Regions from separate parts of the Janthinobacterium sp. SUN206 genome, predicted to be linked through region 1. Evidence: predicted binding sites of a transcription regulator. Region 1 holds the regulator's gene; the other holds the start of a gene.
What was found. The regulator FNR, encoded in region 1, switches genes on or off when oxygen is low (the NO sensors DNR and NnrR bind a similar motif). The targets are predictions, from matches to a motif close to TTGATNNNNATCAA.
Positions count from the first base shown of each region.

Region 1 (7,203 bases):
TAGTCGAGCACGTCGTTGAGGATGCCCAGCAGCGACTGGCCCGCCACTCTGACCATGGTCAGATACTTGCGCTGTTCCGTGTCGAGCCTGGTATTGCCTAGCAAATACACCATGCCCAGCACGGCATTGAGGGGCGTGCGGATTTCATGGCTCATGTTGGCCACGAAATCGCTCTTCGCGCGGTTGGCCGCCTCGGCCCGGTCGCGTTCCTGTTCCAGCTCCGCCGCGCGCGATTCGAGCTCCTGCTGCAGGCGGTCGCGTTCGCTCATCAGGCCGTTGAACGCTTCCGTCAGTTCGCCGATCTCGTCGCGCTGCTGCACCGGCACGGGCGTGAAGCGGCTGCCGCTGGTGCGCAGGGCTTGCAGGGTGTCGCGCAGGCGCACCAGCGGCGACAGCAGGCGCACGGTGACCCAGCCCAGAACAAAGGCGGCCAGCAGCGAGGCGAGGATGCTCCACAGCACCAATCGGTACAGCACGCCATCGAACGGTTCGAAGGCATCCTCGACGGGGAGCGAGGCGGCCAGCAGCCAGTTCACGGATTTCAGGCGCTTGAAGCTGTTGACGGCCGTGATGCCGCGGCTGTTGGTGCTGACCATGCTGCCTTCGCCATCTTCCTGCAGCAGCCGGGTCGTCGTCAGGTTGGCGTTCGGCTGGCGCGGTTGCAGCAGCCGGCTGGTATCGGGATGCAGCACGTAGCGCGGCACGGCGCCGCGCGTGAGGATGAAGTAATAGCCGCTCTTGCCGATCTTTTCCGAGCGCAGGCGACCCAGCAGGTTGTCCTTGTACAGGCGCAGCACGCCGATCACCACGCCGGCCACCTGGCCATCGGCGGCCAGCACGGGCGCCACCATCTGCACGATGGGCATGCCGCTCGACTTGCCCAGCATCGGTTCGGTGATCATGGGCTGGCGCGTGCGCAGGACGGTCTGGAAATACTCGCGCTCGGCGACGTTGATGCCGGCGCGCCCCGCTACTTCCGGCATGTCGGCCACGACGGCGCCATGCGCGTCGAGCACCAGCACGTCATCGAACAGCACCAGCATCGAGCGGCGCGAATAGTATTCGCGCAATTGGGCGGGCCGGGCGATCAATTCCGGCGGCTGCTGCCTGGCCGTCAGGGTGACGATCTGCAGCAGCATGCCCAGCTTGTCGTCGAGTTCGGCGGCGGTGCGGGTGATCAGGGACGATTGCTGGCTCAGCAGTACTCGGGTGAAGTCGTCGCGCATGTGCTGCACCTGGATCATGGTGACCAGCGCGATCATGGCGATCGAGGTCAGGCTGGTGGCCAGCGCGACTTTTGCTTTAATGCCGAGAGGCTTCATGATTTCCTTTTCAGTACCGGGCGGCACAGGCGGCAGATAATGCTGTCAGGAATTTTCCTATCAATGCCCCAGCTTGGCAAGCGGTGCCGCGCAAATTGCCCGTCCCGGATGGGCTTTTGACGATGTTGCCATATAATTAAAGGCTGGACGTCGTTTATTCGCCGAATTTACGGTGAAATTGGCATACGGCAACCCTGTATGCGGCTGTATGCAGTAAACTTGTTGTTGCATTTTCTAAAAGGTACCGACATGACTGAAGCGCTACTCACTCCAACCTTGCCCACCGTGAACGTGGAGGCGTTGCGTGCGCGATGCTCGACCTGCAGCATGCATCAATTGTGCCTGCCGATGGGCCTCGATGTGGGCGACATGGACAGGCTGGACCAGATCATCGGCCGCCGCCGCAAGATCGTGCGCGGCGCCTCGCTGTTCCGCATCGGCGACTCGTTCCAGAACCTGTATGCGATCCGCCTGGGGCATTTCAAGACGTACCAGATCAATCCGGGCGGCGAAGAGCAGGTGACGGGCTTCCAGATGGCGGGTGAACTGCTGGGCATGGACGCTATCAGCGCCGACCGCCACCACTGTAATGCGGTGGCGCTGGAAGACAGCGAAGTGTGTGAAATCCCGTTTTCCAGCCTGGAACAATTGCTGGGCAATATGCCGACCCTGCTGCGCCATTTCCACCGCATGATGAGCCAGGAAATCACGCGCGAGCAAAGCGTCATGCTGTTGCTGGGCAATATGCAGGCGACGCAGCGCTTTGCCGCCTTCATCGTCAACCTGGCGTCGCGCTATGAAGCGCGCGGCTATTCGGGCAGCAATTTCCAGCTGCGCATGTCGCGCGAGGAAATCGGCAACTACCTGGGCCTGACCATCGAGAGCGTCAGCCGCCTGCTGTCGAAGTTCAAGAAGGAAGGCTGGCTGCGCGTCTCCAACCGGGAAATTGAAATCCTGCAGCCGGCCAAGCTGAAAGCCATTACGGCCGGCACGGACGTCTGCAAGTAACAGCACCGTCAAAACCTGCTGCGCGTCGCGCTTTGCGGCTTGCGATGCTCGCTGTGCTATAGCACAGCTGCGCTTCTCAACCACAAATCACTGCCGCTCGCTACGGTTTTCCCGGCGCTGTACGTTATAGCTCTTCATCCGCATGCAGCGCGATGCTGCGCTGCAGGGGCCAGGTCCAGATGCCGGACAGGCGCCACTCGCGTTTGTCGTTTTCCACCAGCACTTGCCAGCGGCTGCGCTCGAGCATCGGCAGCGCTACGGAAAAATTGCCGGCTGCGTCGGGCTGCACCAGCACCTTGATATCCTTTTCCGGCAGGGTCGCATGCGCCAGGTGCAGCTGCAAAGGCGCCTGATAGGCCTTGCCGAAGCTGTGCACGGAACCGGTCAGGCGTGCTTGCGCCACGTCATACGACAGGCGCGTATCCATCGCCAGGTCGCTGGCGATCGTGTCGCGCTTCAAATCCTGGTTGATCGCCTTGCCCTGCTTGTAATAATCGCCCACCACCAGCGCATCGGGCTGCGTAAACGCGATATAGCCCATGAAGCTGCCGACGACCACGGACAGGCCGGGGCCGATCATCAGCAGCCATGGCCAGCGATGCTTGTACCACGGTGCAACGGGTGCTTGCAGTTTCAGACTGTCGGACATGATATTTCTCCTGTTTAATCAGCCAGTCCCCGCATGGGGACCGGCCTTCCTGCAACTTCGTGGCGGCGGCGAGGGCACCCGGTCCCCGTCCGCCTTTCCTTGTTAACGTGGCACGATGAATACCGCGCTTTCACGCACATGCAGCGATGGGTCGTCCAGCGATTGCAATTCGATCGCAATCTTGTTCGAGCCCTTCTCTCCCACGCCGTGCGGCACGCGCAGGCGGATGGGCCAACCCAGCGTTTCCGTCGGCTGCAAGGTCACTTCTTCGCGCGTCAGCAAGGTCAGGCCCGGCAAGCCGGAAGCGCTGATTTTGAAATGCTGGCTTTGCTCCGACGTGTTCATGATCTGCAGGCGGTAGACGTTTTCGATCATGCCGTCTTCCACTTCGCGTCCCATGGAACCGCGGTCGCGGATCACGTCCATTTTCAGGGGCGTGCGCAGGGCCAGCGAAGTACACACGGCGATGATGATCAGGGCCAGGATGGAAGTGTAGATCAAGACGCGCGGGCGCATGGCGCGCTGGCGTATCTGCTTCGAATTGAAGTTGTTTTCCATCGCATGGTCGGTACTGTAGCGTACCAGTCCCCGTGGCCGGTCGACCTTGTCCATCACGCTGTTGCAGGCATCGACGCAAGCGGCGCAACCGATGCATTCATACTGCAGGCCGTTACGGATATCGATGCCGGTCGGACACACCTGCACGCACAGGGTACAGTCGATGCAATCGCCCAGCTTGTCGTTGTTGCCGGCCTTCTTGCTCATGGCGCCACGTGGTTCGCCGCGCTTGGCATCGTAGGTGATGATCAGGGTGTCCTGGTCGAACATGGCGCTCTGGAAGCGCGCGTAGGGGCACATGTATTTGCACACCTGCTCGCGCAGCCAGCCCGCGTTGCCGTAGGTTGCCAGACTGTAGAACAAGACCCAGAACCATTCCCAGGGACCGAAGTTCAGCGTGGTCACCGACTGCGCCAGTTCCTTGATCGGCGTGAAGTAGCCGACAAAGGTAAAGCCCGTCCACAGGGCGATGGCGCCCCATACCAGGTGCTTGGCCGTCTTCTTGAACGCCTTGCGCACGGAGGGGCCCTGCTTGTCGAGGGCCATGCGCGCGCTGCGCGTGCCCTCGATGCGGCGTTCGACCCACAGGAAAATTTCCGTGTATACCGTTTGCGGGCAAGAGAACCCGCACCACACCCGCCCGGCAATGGCCGTGACGAGGAACAACAAATACGCACAGATGATCAGCAGGGCCGCCAGATAGATGAAATCCTGGGGCCACAGCACGACGCCGAAAATGTAGAACTTGCGCGTGGTCAAATCGAACAGCAGGGCTTGCCTGCCATTCCAGGTCAACCACGGCAAGCCGTAGAACGCCAGCTGGGTAAGCCATACGCATACCCATCGCCAGGTAGCGTAGCGTCCTTTGGCCTCGCGAGGGTAGATTTGCTCGCGGGCCGCATACATCTTGATGACTTGAGGTTCCATTTTTACTTTGCGGGTGCCTGCGGATTCGACAGGCTCCAGACATACGCCGACAGCACGTGTACCTTGGATTCGCCGAGGAAATCGCTGAAGGCCGGCATGGTGTTGCTGCGTCCCTTGCGTACGGTTTCCATGATGGTGTCGGCGCTGCCGCCGTACAGCCAGGTCTTGTCCGTCAGGTTTGGCGCGCCCAGCATCTGGTTACCCTTGGCATCGGCGCCATGACAGGCCATGCAGGCGCCGAACTTGGCCTTGCCCAGCACGGACTTGACGGGATCCGAGGTCGAGCCGGACAGGCTCAGCACATAATGGGCCACGTTCTCGACATCCTTTTCGGAGCCCAGGGCGGCGCCCATCGGTGGCATTTGCCCATTGCGGCCGTGCATGATGGTGGTCTTGATGATGTCGGGTTCGCCGCCATACAGCCAGTCCTTGTCGGTCAGGTTGGGGAAGCCCTTGTTGCCGCGCGCATCCGAACCGTGGCATTGCGCGCAGTAGGTCAGGAACAGGCGCTGGCCGATGGCTTGCGCCTGCGGATCGGCGGCCACCGTCTTCAAGTCCTGGCTCAGGTACTTGTTGAACAAGGGACCGTAGTCGGCTTCCGCCTTCTTCAGCTCTTCCTCGTACTGGCCCGTCGATTTCCAGCCCAGGCTGCCGGCATAGTTGCCCAGGCCCGGATACAGGAACAGGTACGCCAGGGAGAAGACGATGGTGATGTAGAACAACCACATCCACCAGCGCGGCATCGGCGTATTGAGTTCCTTCAAGTCCTCGTCCCAGACGTGGCCCGTGGTGCCGTCGGCGGGGGCGCCGGCCGGCACTTTCACTTTCGACTGCGAGTACAGCAGCACGCCGCAGCCGATGATGCCCAGCAGGGACAGCACGATGACGTAGATATTCCAGAAGCCGTTGGTAAAGTCAGCCATGGTTATGCTCCTTCGCCAGGGTCGTCTCGGCCTCGGCCGGATAGTCGAGCGCGTCGTCGGCGAACGGCAGGCGTGCCGCCGCGTCGAAGTCGCTGTTGCTGCGGCTGAACGTCCACCACAGGATGCCCACGAACGTCGTAAAGGAAACCACCGTCATGACGCTGCTGGCGCTGTCAAACAGGTTTTCGATTGCCATGCTAATTCCTTGTTTTGATTAATGTACCGAGGCCTTGCAGATAGGCGACCAGGGCGTCTTCTTCCGTCTTGTCCTGCAGCTGCGCGGGGCCGGCGGCGATCTCTGCATCGCTGTACGGCTGGCCCAGGCGTTTCAGGGCGCGCATCTTCGGCATGATGTCGTCAGGCACCAGCTTGGTCTTCGCCAGCCAGGGGTAGGACGGCATGTTCGACTCGGGCACCACGTCGCGCGGGTTGTTCAAGTGCGTGCGGTGCCATTCATCGCTGTAGCGCGCGCCCACGCGGGCCAGGTCGGGTCCCGTGCGCTTGGAACCCCACTGGAATGGACGGTCGTAGACGAATTCGCCGGCGACCGAATAGTGGCCATAGCGTTCCGTTTCCGCGCGCAGCGGACGCACCATCTGCGAGTGGCAGTTGTAGCAGCCTTCGCGCACGTAGATGTCGCGGCCCGCCAGGCGCAGCGGCGAGTACGGCTTCAGGCCGGCGACGGGTTCCGTCGTGCTCTTCTGGAAGAACAGGGGAACGATCTCGACGGCGCCGCCGATGCTGATCACCACCGTGACCAGGGCGATCAGCAGCCAGGGGTTTCTTTCAATCCATGCATGTGAAAATTTCATTTGCTTTCGCTCCTATCAGGCGTGCGCCGCGTTCAGTTCCGGAATGCGGGCGACGGGGAGTTTGCTGCCGCGCAGAGTCATCCAGGTGTTGTAGCCCATGATGCACATACCCGACAGGTACAGCAGGCCACCGGCCACGCGCACCACGTAGTACGGATACGTCGCTTTCACGCTCTCGACAAAGGTGTAGGTCAGGGTGCCGTCCGGATTGACCGCGCGCCACATCAGGCCCTGCATCACGCCGGCGATCCACATTGCCGCGATGTACAGCACGATGCCGATGGTGGCCACCCAGAAGTGCACGTCGACCAGGCGCGTGCTGTGCATCTGCGTGCGGCCCGCCAGGCGCGGCAGCAGGTAGTAGATCGAACCCATGGTGATGAAGCCCACCCAGCCCAGGGCGCCCGCATGCACGTGGGCAACGGTCCAGTCGGTGTAGTGCGACAGCGAGTTGATGGTCTTGATCGACATCATCGGACCTTCGAAGGTGGCGATGCCGTAGAACGACAGCGAAACGATCATGAACTTCAGGATCGGATCGGTACGCAGCTTGTGCCAGGCGCCCGACAGGGTCATGATGCCGTTGATCATGCCGCCCCAGCTTGGTGCCAGGAGGACCAGCGAGAAGACCATGCCGATCGATTGCGTCCAGTCAGGCAATGCCGTGTAGTGCAGGTGATGCGGACCCGCCCACATGTAGGTGAAGATCAGCGCCCAGAAGTGGACGATCGACAAACGGTACGAGTACACGGGGCGCTCGGCCTGTTTCGGAATGAAGTAGTACACCATGCCCAGGTAGCCGGCGGTCAGGATGAAACCCACCGCGTTATGGCCGTACCACCACTGGATCATGGCGTCCTGCACGCCCGCATACGCGGAGTACGACTTGGTGAACGAGGCTGGCATGACGGCGCCATTGACCACGTGCAAAATCGTCACGGCCAGGATGTAGGCGCCGAAGAACCAGTTGGCCACGTAGATGTGCTTGACCTTGCGCTTGATCA
Region 1 is NZ_JAPWIB010000003.1:64,824-72,026, reverse strand. Features, by position in the region: gene O3300_RS17270 (response regulator) at 1-1,322, opposite strand, end outside; gene fnr (fumarate/nitrate reduction transcriptional regulator Fnr) at 1,572-2,330, shown strand; gene O3300_RS17260 (FixH family protein) at 2,455-2,979, opposite strand; gene ccoG (cytochrome c oxidase accessory protein CcoG) at 3,082-4,464, opposite strand; gene ccoP (cytochrome-c oxidase, cbb3-type subunit III) at 4,467-5,387, opposite strand; gene O3300_RS17245 (cbb3-type cytochrome c oxidase subunit 3) at 5,380-5,583, opposite strand; gene ccoO (cytochrome-c oxidase, cbb3-type subunit II) at 5,585-6,199, opposite strand; gene ccoN (cytochrome-c oxidase, cbb3-type subunit I) at 6,215-7,203, opposite strand, start outside.

Region 2 (7,203 bases), on a different contig from region 1:
CGATATAGTTTTACTCGACGTCAAAAGAACACCGAACTCCCCTATAATGCGTTTTCCAAGAGAGAAATAGAAACGATGTTTTTTCGCGCTTAACTTTAGAAAAACTATATCGATGACGCATCCTTTACCGCTCCAGGCGCTGCGCGCCTTTGTCGAAGTGGGCCAGCGCGGCAGCATCAAGGCGGCCGCCGAAGCGCTGCACGTGACGTCGGGCGCCGTCAGCCAACAGATCCGCCTGCTGGAAGAACGGGTCGGCATGCCCCTGTTTACGCGCGAACGCCAGGGCTTGCGCCTGACCGAGGCGGGCGCCAGGGTCCACCCCGCCCTGCTGGGCGCCTTCGCGCAGATCGCCGGCGCCAGCCAGGCGCTGGAAGACATGGGCGCGCGCCAGACGCTCACCGTCAGCACGGTCGCCACCTTTGCCGCCGCGTGGCTGGTGCCGCGCCTGGGCCGCTTCAACCAGCGCCATCCCCATATCGAAGTGCGCGTGGAAGCGACATCCGCGCTGGTCGACCTGCGCCGCGACCGGGTCGACGTGGCCTTGCGCCACGGCCTGGGCGACTATCCGGGCTTGCAGGTGACGCGTTTGATGGCGCCCGTGCTGGTGCCCGTCGCCAGTCCATCCCTGATGGCGGGCCAGCCGCCCATCGCCACGCCGGCCGATTGCCTGCGCTACCCGCTGCTGCACGACACGGACCGCGCCGACTGGCCCCTGTGGCTGGCCGCGCATGGCGCGCCGGACGGCAGCGAGGATGCGGCGCGGGCGCTGCGCGGCTCGGCCTTCGAAGATGATTTTCTGTTGATACGTGCGGCCGAGGCGGGCCAGGGCCTGGCCCTGGTGCCGCAGCTGTATGCGCAGGAAGAAATCGCCGCCGGGCGCCTGGTGCAAGTGCTGGACTTGCCGTGGCCCGCGCGCTTTGCCTACTATCTGGTGACGCGGCCCGACGCAGCCACGCGCCCTGCCGTGCAGGCATTCATGGCATGGATTTGCGAGGAAGCGCAGGCCACGCGCTAGAACACATCGCCGCCGGCCGCGCACGACACCACGCCGCACGCGGTGCTGAACAGCACAGGCACGCCGGCGCGTCCCATGGCGATGCAGCTTGCGGCGGGCAGCACGGCCAACAGCAGCGCCAGGTAGGCGAGCGCCTGCAGGCGGCCCAGGGCCGGTCGCACAGCGCCCGCGGTATCGCGCGCCATGCCGCGCCTGAACGCCGTATTGCCCCTGCAGGCATCTGCCCTGCCGCTTGTCATCCAGTTCGTAAGCATGTCCCTCTCCTCGATTCCGGTTACCGGCCTGTCCCGCCGGCTTGAACGGCCTGCACGCCTGCTGCTCAGGCTGTAATGGCATTTTGCTGCATAAATTTACCAAATACAATAAATAAATCCAAAAAGAAACAATTTTTTTGGTTTGCCAGCATGCATCGTGGCGCAAAGAAATCCGCCTTGACAGAGTGTAGAATGGGGCACTGGACACTGGCACCGCCATCGAGTCCGGGTATCGCCGCATGGAAAATTCAATTTTAATTATTGCAATCAGTAAATTCGTTGGAATGCATTTCGTATATGCAACAAACGGACTTGGCCATCCCGGCGGCAGGCTGCAGGCCGCAGGCATCCGGCCAAACTTGATGTAGATCATAATTTTTTGAACAAGCTCTTGCTATCCTGTAAAAAAATGACGGGAGCCCCGGATGAACAAGATGCAGTCGAGCAATGCGGAGCAAAAGTTTGCACATGAGCGCCTGGGCAGCGCCTGGCAAGGCGTGCCGGTTCCCGGCTATCCGGAAAGCGCACCGGAAGGCGCCACGCTCGACCTGCTGCTGAACGCCTGGCTGGGCAAGTTCACGGGCGGCATTTCGCCGGCCGCGCTGAGCAACGCGTATGCCGACTGGCTCAGCCACCTGGCGCTGGCGCCATCGAAGCAGCAAACGCTGCTGCAGGAAGCGTGGAAGAAGATCGGCCGCTGGCAGCAATATGCCTGGCAATCGGCCCTGACCGGCGGCGGCGCCGAACCGCCGTGCATCGCGCCGCTGCCGCAGGACCGGCGCTTCGACGACCCGGCCTGGCAACGCTGGCCCTACAATCTCGTCTACCAGGGCTTCCTGCTGCAGCAGCAGTGGTGGCACCGCGCCACCACTGGCGTGCGCGGCGTCTCGCCGCACCACGAGGATGTCGTCACGTTCACCGTGCGCCAGTGGCTCGACATGCTGGCGCCGTCGAACTTCCTGCTGACCAATCCCGTGGTGCAGCAAGCCACCCTCGCGAGCGGCGGCGCCAGCCTGGCGCGCGGCATGGTCCACGCGGCCGACGACTGGCGGCGCGCCGCCATGGGCGCCGGCGCGGCCGGCGAAGCCACGTTCAAGGTGGGCGGGAACGTGGCCGTCACGCCGGGCAAGGTGGTCTACCGCAATGACTTGATCGAATTGATACAGTACGCGCCCGCGACAGAGAGCGTGCATGCCACGCCGCTGCTGTTCGTGCCCGCCTGGATCATGAAGTTCTATATTCTCGACCTGTCGCCGCACAATTCGCTGGTGCGCTACCTGGTGGGCCAGGGCCACACGGTGTTCATGATTTCCTGGAAAAACCCGCAGGAAGAAGACCGCGAACTGTCGCTGGAAGACTACCGCCAGCTGGGCGTGATGGATGCGCTCGACGCCGTTGCCCGCATCACGGGCGCGCCGCAGGTGCACGCGGCCGGCTACTGCCTGGGCGGCACCCTGCTGGCGATCGCCGCCGCGACGATGGCGCGCGATGGCGATGCGCGCCTGGCCAGCCTCACCATGCTGGCCTCGCAGGTGGACTTCAAGGAGCCGGGCGAACTGTCGCTGTTCATCGACGACAGCCAGGTCAGCTTCCTGGAAGCGGCCATGTGGAAGCAGGGTTACCTCGATACGAAGCAGATGGCGGGCGCCTTCCAGTTGCTGCGCTCGAACGATCTGATCTGGTCGCGCCGCTTGAACCACTACCTGCTGGGACAAGATGAACAGGACAGCGACCTGATGGCCTGGAACGGGGATGCCACGCGCATGCCCTGCCGCATGCATTCGGAATACCTGCGCCGCCTGTTCCTGCACAACGACCTGGCCGAAGGCCGCTACCGCACGGCAGGCCGCCACATCGCCCTGCCCGACATCGATGCACCGATCTTTGCCGTCGGCACCCTGACGGATCACGTGGCGCCGTGGCGCTCCGTCTACAAACTGCAGCTGCTGACCGACACGGACGTCACCTTCCTGCTCACCTCGGGCGGCCACAATGCGGGCGTCGTCTCGCCGCCGGGCCAGCCGCGCCGCAGCTACCAGCTGGCCACGCACCGCCACGACGCGCCCTATGTCGACGCGGACAGCTGGCAGCGCGACGTGCCGCACCATGACGGTTCCTGGTGGCCCGCCTGGCAAGCCTGGCTGGCGCAGCAAGCGGGCGCGCAAGTGGCGCCGCCGGCCATGGGCCCCGACCTGGGTGACGCGCCGGGCAGCTACGTGCTGCAGACCTGACAACTGACAACCGAGGAAACGCCATGCCCTACACCTCCCTGCTGGTCCACGTCGACAATTCCCGCCACTGCGCCCAGCGCATCCGCCTGGCCGTGCGCCTGGCCATCGCCGAAGGGGCGCACCTGATCGGTTCGGCCATGAGCGGCATCTCGCGCTATGCATATGGCGGCGGCGTCAACGCGCTGCAGTTTGCGCCGGCGCAGATGCAGGCGCTGCGCACCCAGGCCAGTGTAGCCTTGCACGACTTCGAGCGCATCGCGCGCGAGGAAGGCCTGGGCGCCTACGAAACGCGCTTCGTCGACGACGACGCGCAAGGCGCGCTGCTGCTGCAGGCGCGCTATTGCGACTTGCTGATCCTGGGCCAGACGGATGCGCAGGATACGCCGTCGCGCGTCATCGCCGGCACGGCCGAATACCTGATGCTCCATTGCGGCCGGCCCGTGCTGATGGTGCCGCACGCGCCCTCCGCCGCGCCGGCCGGCGCCGCGCAGCATCCGCTGCTGGCCTGGAACGGCAGCGCCGAAGCGCTGCGCGCCATCACCGATGCGCTGCCGCTGCTGCAAAAGGCGCGGCAAGTCACCCTGGCCGTCGTCAATTCGCACGCCCAGCCGGCCGCGCACGGCGAGCAGCCGGGCGCCGACCTGGCCCTGTACCTGGCGCGCCACGGCGTCAACGTCGAGGTGCTGCAGCACGACACGCCGCCGGGCCAGGACGTGGGGACGGCCCTGCTGGCCATGGCCGCGCAGCGGCGCTGCGACCTGATCGTGATGGGCTGCTACGGCCACATGCGCCTGCGCGAAGCGCTGCTGGGCGGCGTCACGCGCACGGTGCTGCAAGAGACGACGTTGCCGGTGCTGGTGTCGCACTAGCGCGGCCGCCCGTTCCTTCAGCCGACCTTCACCCGTCCCTCATCCGCGCTTCATGCGCGGCGGCGACACTGCTCATGCCCTTACCCACACCAGGAGTACAGCATGAGCAAGACACCCGGCGCCCCCGCGCATTTCCACGCCCGCAGGCACTTTCTGTCGGGGATGACGGCGCTGGCCGGCCTCGCCGCATGCGGCGGCAGTTCGCTGCCGCGCGCACCCGGCGTGACGGACCGGCAGATCGGCGTCGCCCCCGGCGTCAGCCTGCACGTGCGCGACTGGCCATCGGCACGGGGCGGCAGCGACGACGTGATCGTGCTGCTGGCCGGCCTGGGCGCCAATGCGCATGCGTTCGACAGCCTGGCGCCCGCGCTGGCGCGCCGCCACCGCGTGCTGGCCATCACGCGGCGCGGCTACGGTTCATCGAGCAAGCCAACGCCCGCCAGCGACGCCAGCTACTCTCCCGCCACCCTCGTGGCCGACCTGCTGGCCGTGCTGGACGCACTGAAGGTTCAACGCATCATCCTGGCCGGCCACTCCATCGCCGGCAACGAGCTGACCCTGTTCGCCGGCAGCCACCCGCGGCGCGTACGGGGCCTCGCCTACCTGGACACGACCTTCGATTACCTGGCCAGCGGCGGCTATGAAGAACCCGCACCGACGCCCTACGATGAACCGCCGCCCGGCCCGGCCGACCTGGCATCGCTGGACGCCTTGATCGCCTATGCCAGACGGATCAACAAGCAATGGTGGCCCGCGCTGGAAGCGAACTGGCGCGATGCGCTGGAAGTGCTGCCCGACGGTTCGGTGCGGCCGAACACGCCGCCCGCCATCGCCAGGGCCATGGACGTGGCGGCGCACAATTTTTCGCCCGACTACCGCCGCGTGCGCGTGCCGGCGCTGGTCGTCACCGTCGATCCCGGCACCTTGCGCAACCTGTTTCCATGGCTGCTGCAAGCCGATCCCGCCACCCGGGCCGCCGCGCAGGAAGTACTCGACTTTATCCGGCCCCTGCGCCTGGCTGACGGCGAGCGCCTGGCCGCCGCCCTGCCCGGCAGCAGCCACCTGGTAATGCGCAACGGCTTCCACAGCGATTTCTTCATCGAGTACGAGAGCACGGTGGTCGATGCCATCGAGGCCATGCGCTGGGAAGGTCTACAATAGGCGTGCAGCCAGCCGCCGCGCAGTGCCTTTTCGAACACGGCGCGGTCTTCTCCGTTTCCCTTGTCCCAAGGAGTTCCGCATGAGCAAGCAAGCCACCATCGTCCTCGTCCACGGTTTCTGGGGCGGCGCCGCCCACTGGAGCCGCGTCATCGTCGAATTGCGGCGCCACGGCCACACGGCCATCCGCGCCGTCGAACTGCCCTTGACGTCGCTGGCCGACGACGCCGAGCGCACACGCAAGATGGTGGCGCAGGTCGATGGTCCTGTGTTGCTGGTGGGACACTCCTACGGCGGCGCCGTCATCAGCGTGGCCGGCAATGCGCCGAATGTGGCGGGCCTCGTGTACATCGCCGCCTTTGCCCCCGACGCGGGCGAAAGCCCGGGCAGCATCACGCAGGAACACCCGCCCCTGGGCGCGGCCAGCCTGGAAGGCGACAGCGACGGCTATCTGTGGGTCAAGCCCGAGCAATACCATGACAGCTTTTGCCAGGACCTCGACGCGGAAGAAGGCGCCGTGCTGGGCGTGGTGCAGAAAGCGCCGCTGGCCAGCACCTTCGGCGACACCGTCAGCGACCCGGCCTGGAAACATAAGCCCAGCTGGTACCAGGTGTCCAGTGCCGACCGCATGATTTCCCCCGTCAACCAGGAGCGCATGGCGGCGCGCCTGCAAGCGCGCAAAGTCATCACCCTGAACGCCAGCCACGCGTCGCTGGCCTCGCGCCCCGTGGAAGTGGCGGCGCTGATACTGGAGGCGGCAAGCGCGCTGGCCGCAGCGTAAGCTTGCCGGCTACAGCCAGCCTTCGCGCTTCAGGCGGCGGTGCAGCCACCAGCAGCCGGCGATGATGACGACGATCACGGCCGGATAGCTGCCGCGCCACTTCAGCTCCGGCATGAATTCGAAGTTCATGCCGTACAGGCTGAAGACCATGGTGGGCACGGCCAGGATGGCGGCCCAGGCGGCCAGGCGCTTGACGACCTCGTTCTGGCGGATGGAAATTTGCCCCAGCGCCACCTGCATGGCCGAATTGACCAGCTCGCGCATCTGCCCCGCCGTATGCGTGACCCGTTTGACGTGATCGAGAATGTCGCGGTAATAGATGCGGTTTTCCTTGGGCACGATATCGCCATGGAAACGGATCAGCTGGGTGCAGATGTCATGCAGGGGATTGACGGCCGCGTCGAGCTTCAGCAGTTCCGTCTTGAGCTGGTAGAAATCCTGCAGCTTGTCTTCGCTCAAACTGGGCTTGAACAGCTGCAGTTCATGGTGCTGGAAGCGGGCCTGCAGATGGTCGATGCACGGCTGGTACTGGTCGACGATGAAATCGATGATGGAATACAGCACGTAGCCGGGACCGCTGGCCAGCTTCTCGGGCATGCTTTCCTTGCGTTCGCGCAACTTCGCATAGCCGGCCGAAGCGCCGTGGCGCACCGTGATGATGAAGCGGGGACCGAGAAAGACATGGGTTTCGCCGTAGACGATGGCCTCGCCATCCAGGGTGGCCGTGTGCATCACCATGAACAGGGTGTCGCCGTACTCTTCCAGCTTGGGGCGCTCGTGCGCGCCCTGCGCATCCTCGACGGCCAGTTCGTGCAGGCCGAAGGCCGCTTGCAGCGCGTGCATGGCCGTGACGTCGGGGCTGGCCAGGCCGATCCACACGAAACAATCGGGGTCG
Region 2 is NZ_JAPWIB010000001.1:291,713-298,915, reverse strand. Features, by position in the region: gene gcvA (transcriptional regulator GcvA) at 113-1,015, shown strand; gene O3300_RS01240 (hypothetical protein) at 1,012-1,269, opposite strand; gene O3300_RS01235 (PHA/PHB synthase family protein) at 1,704-3,500, shown strand; gene O3300_RS01230 (universal stress protein) at 3,524-4,369, shown strand; gene O3300_RS01225 (alpha/beta fold hydrolase) at 4,472-5,530, shown strand; gene O3300_RS01220 (alpha/beta hydrolase) at 5,610-6,308, shown strand; gene O3300_RS01215 (magnesium and cobalt transport protein CorA) at 6,318-7,203, opposite strand, start outside.
Region 2: a site for FNR is predicted at 1,629-1,642, ahead of O3300_RS01235 (PHA/PHB synthase family protein). Genes of this name have one in related genera too.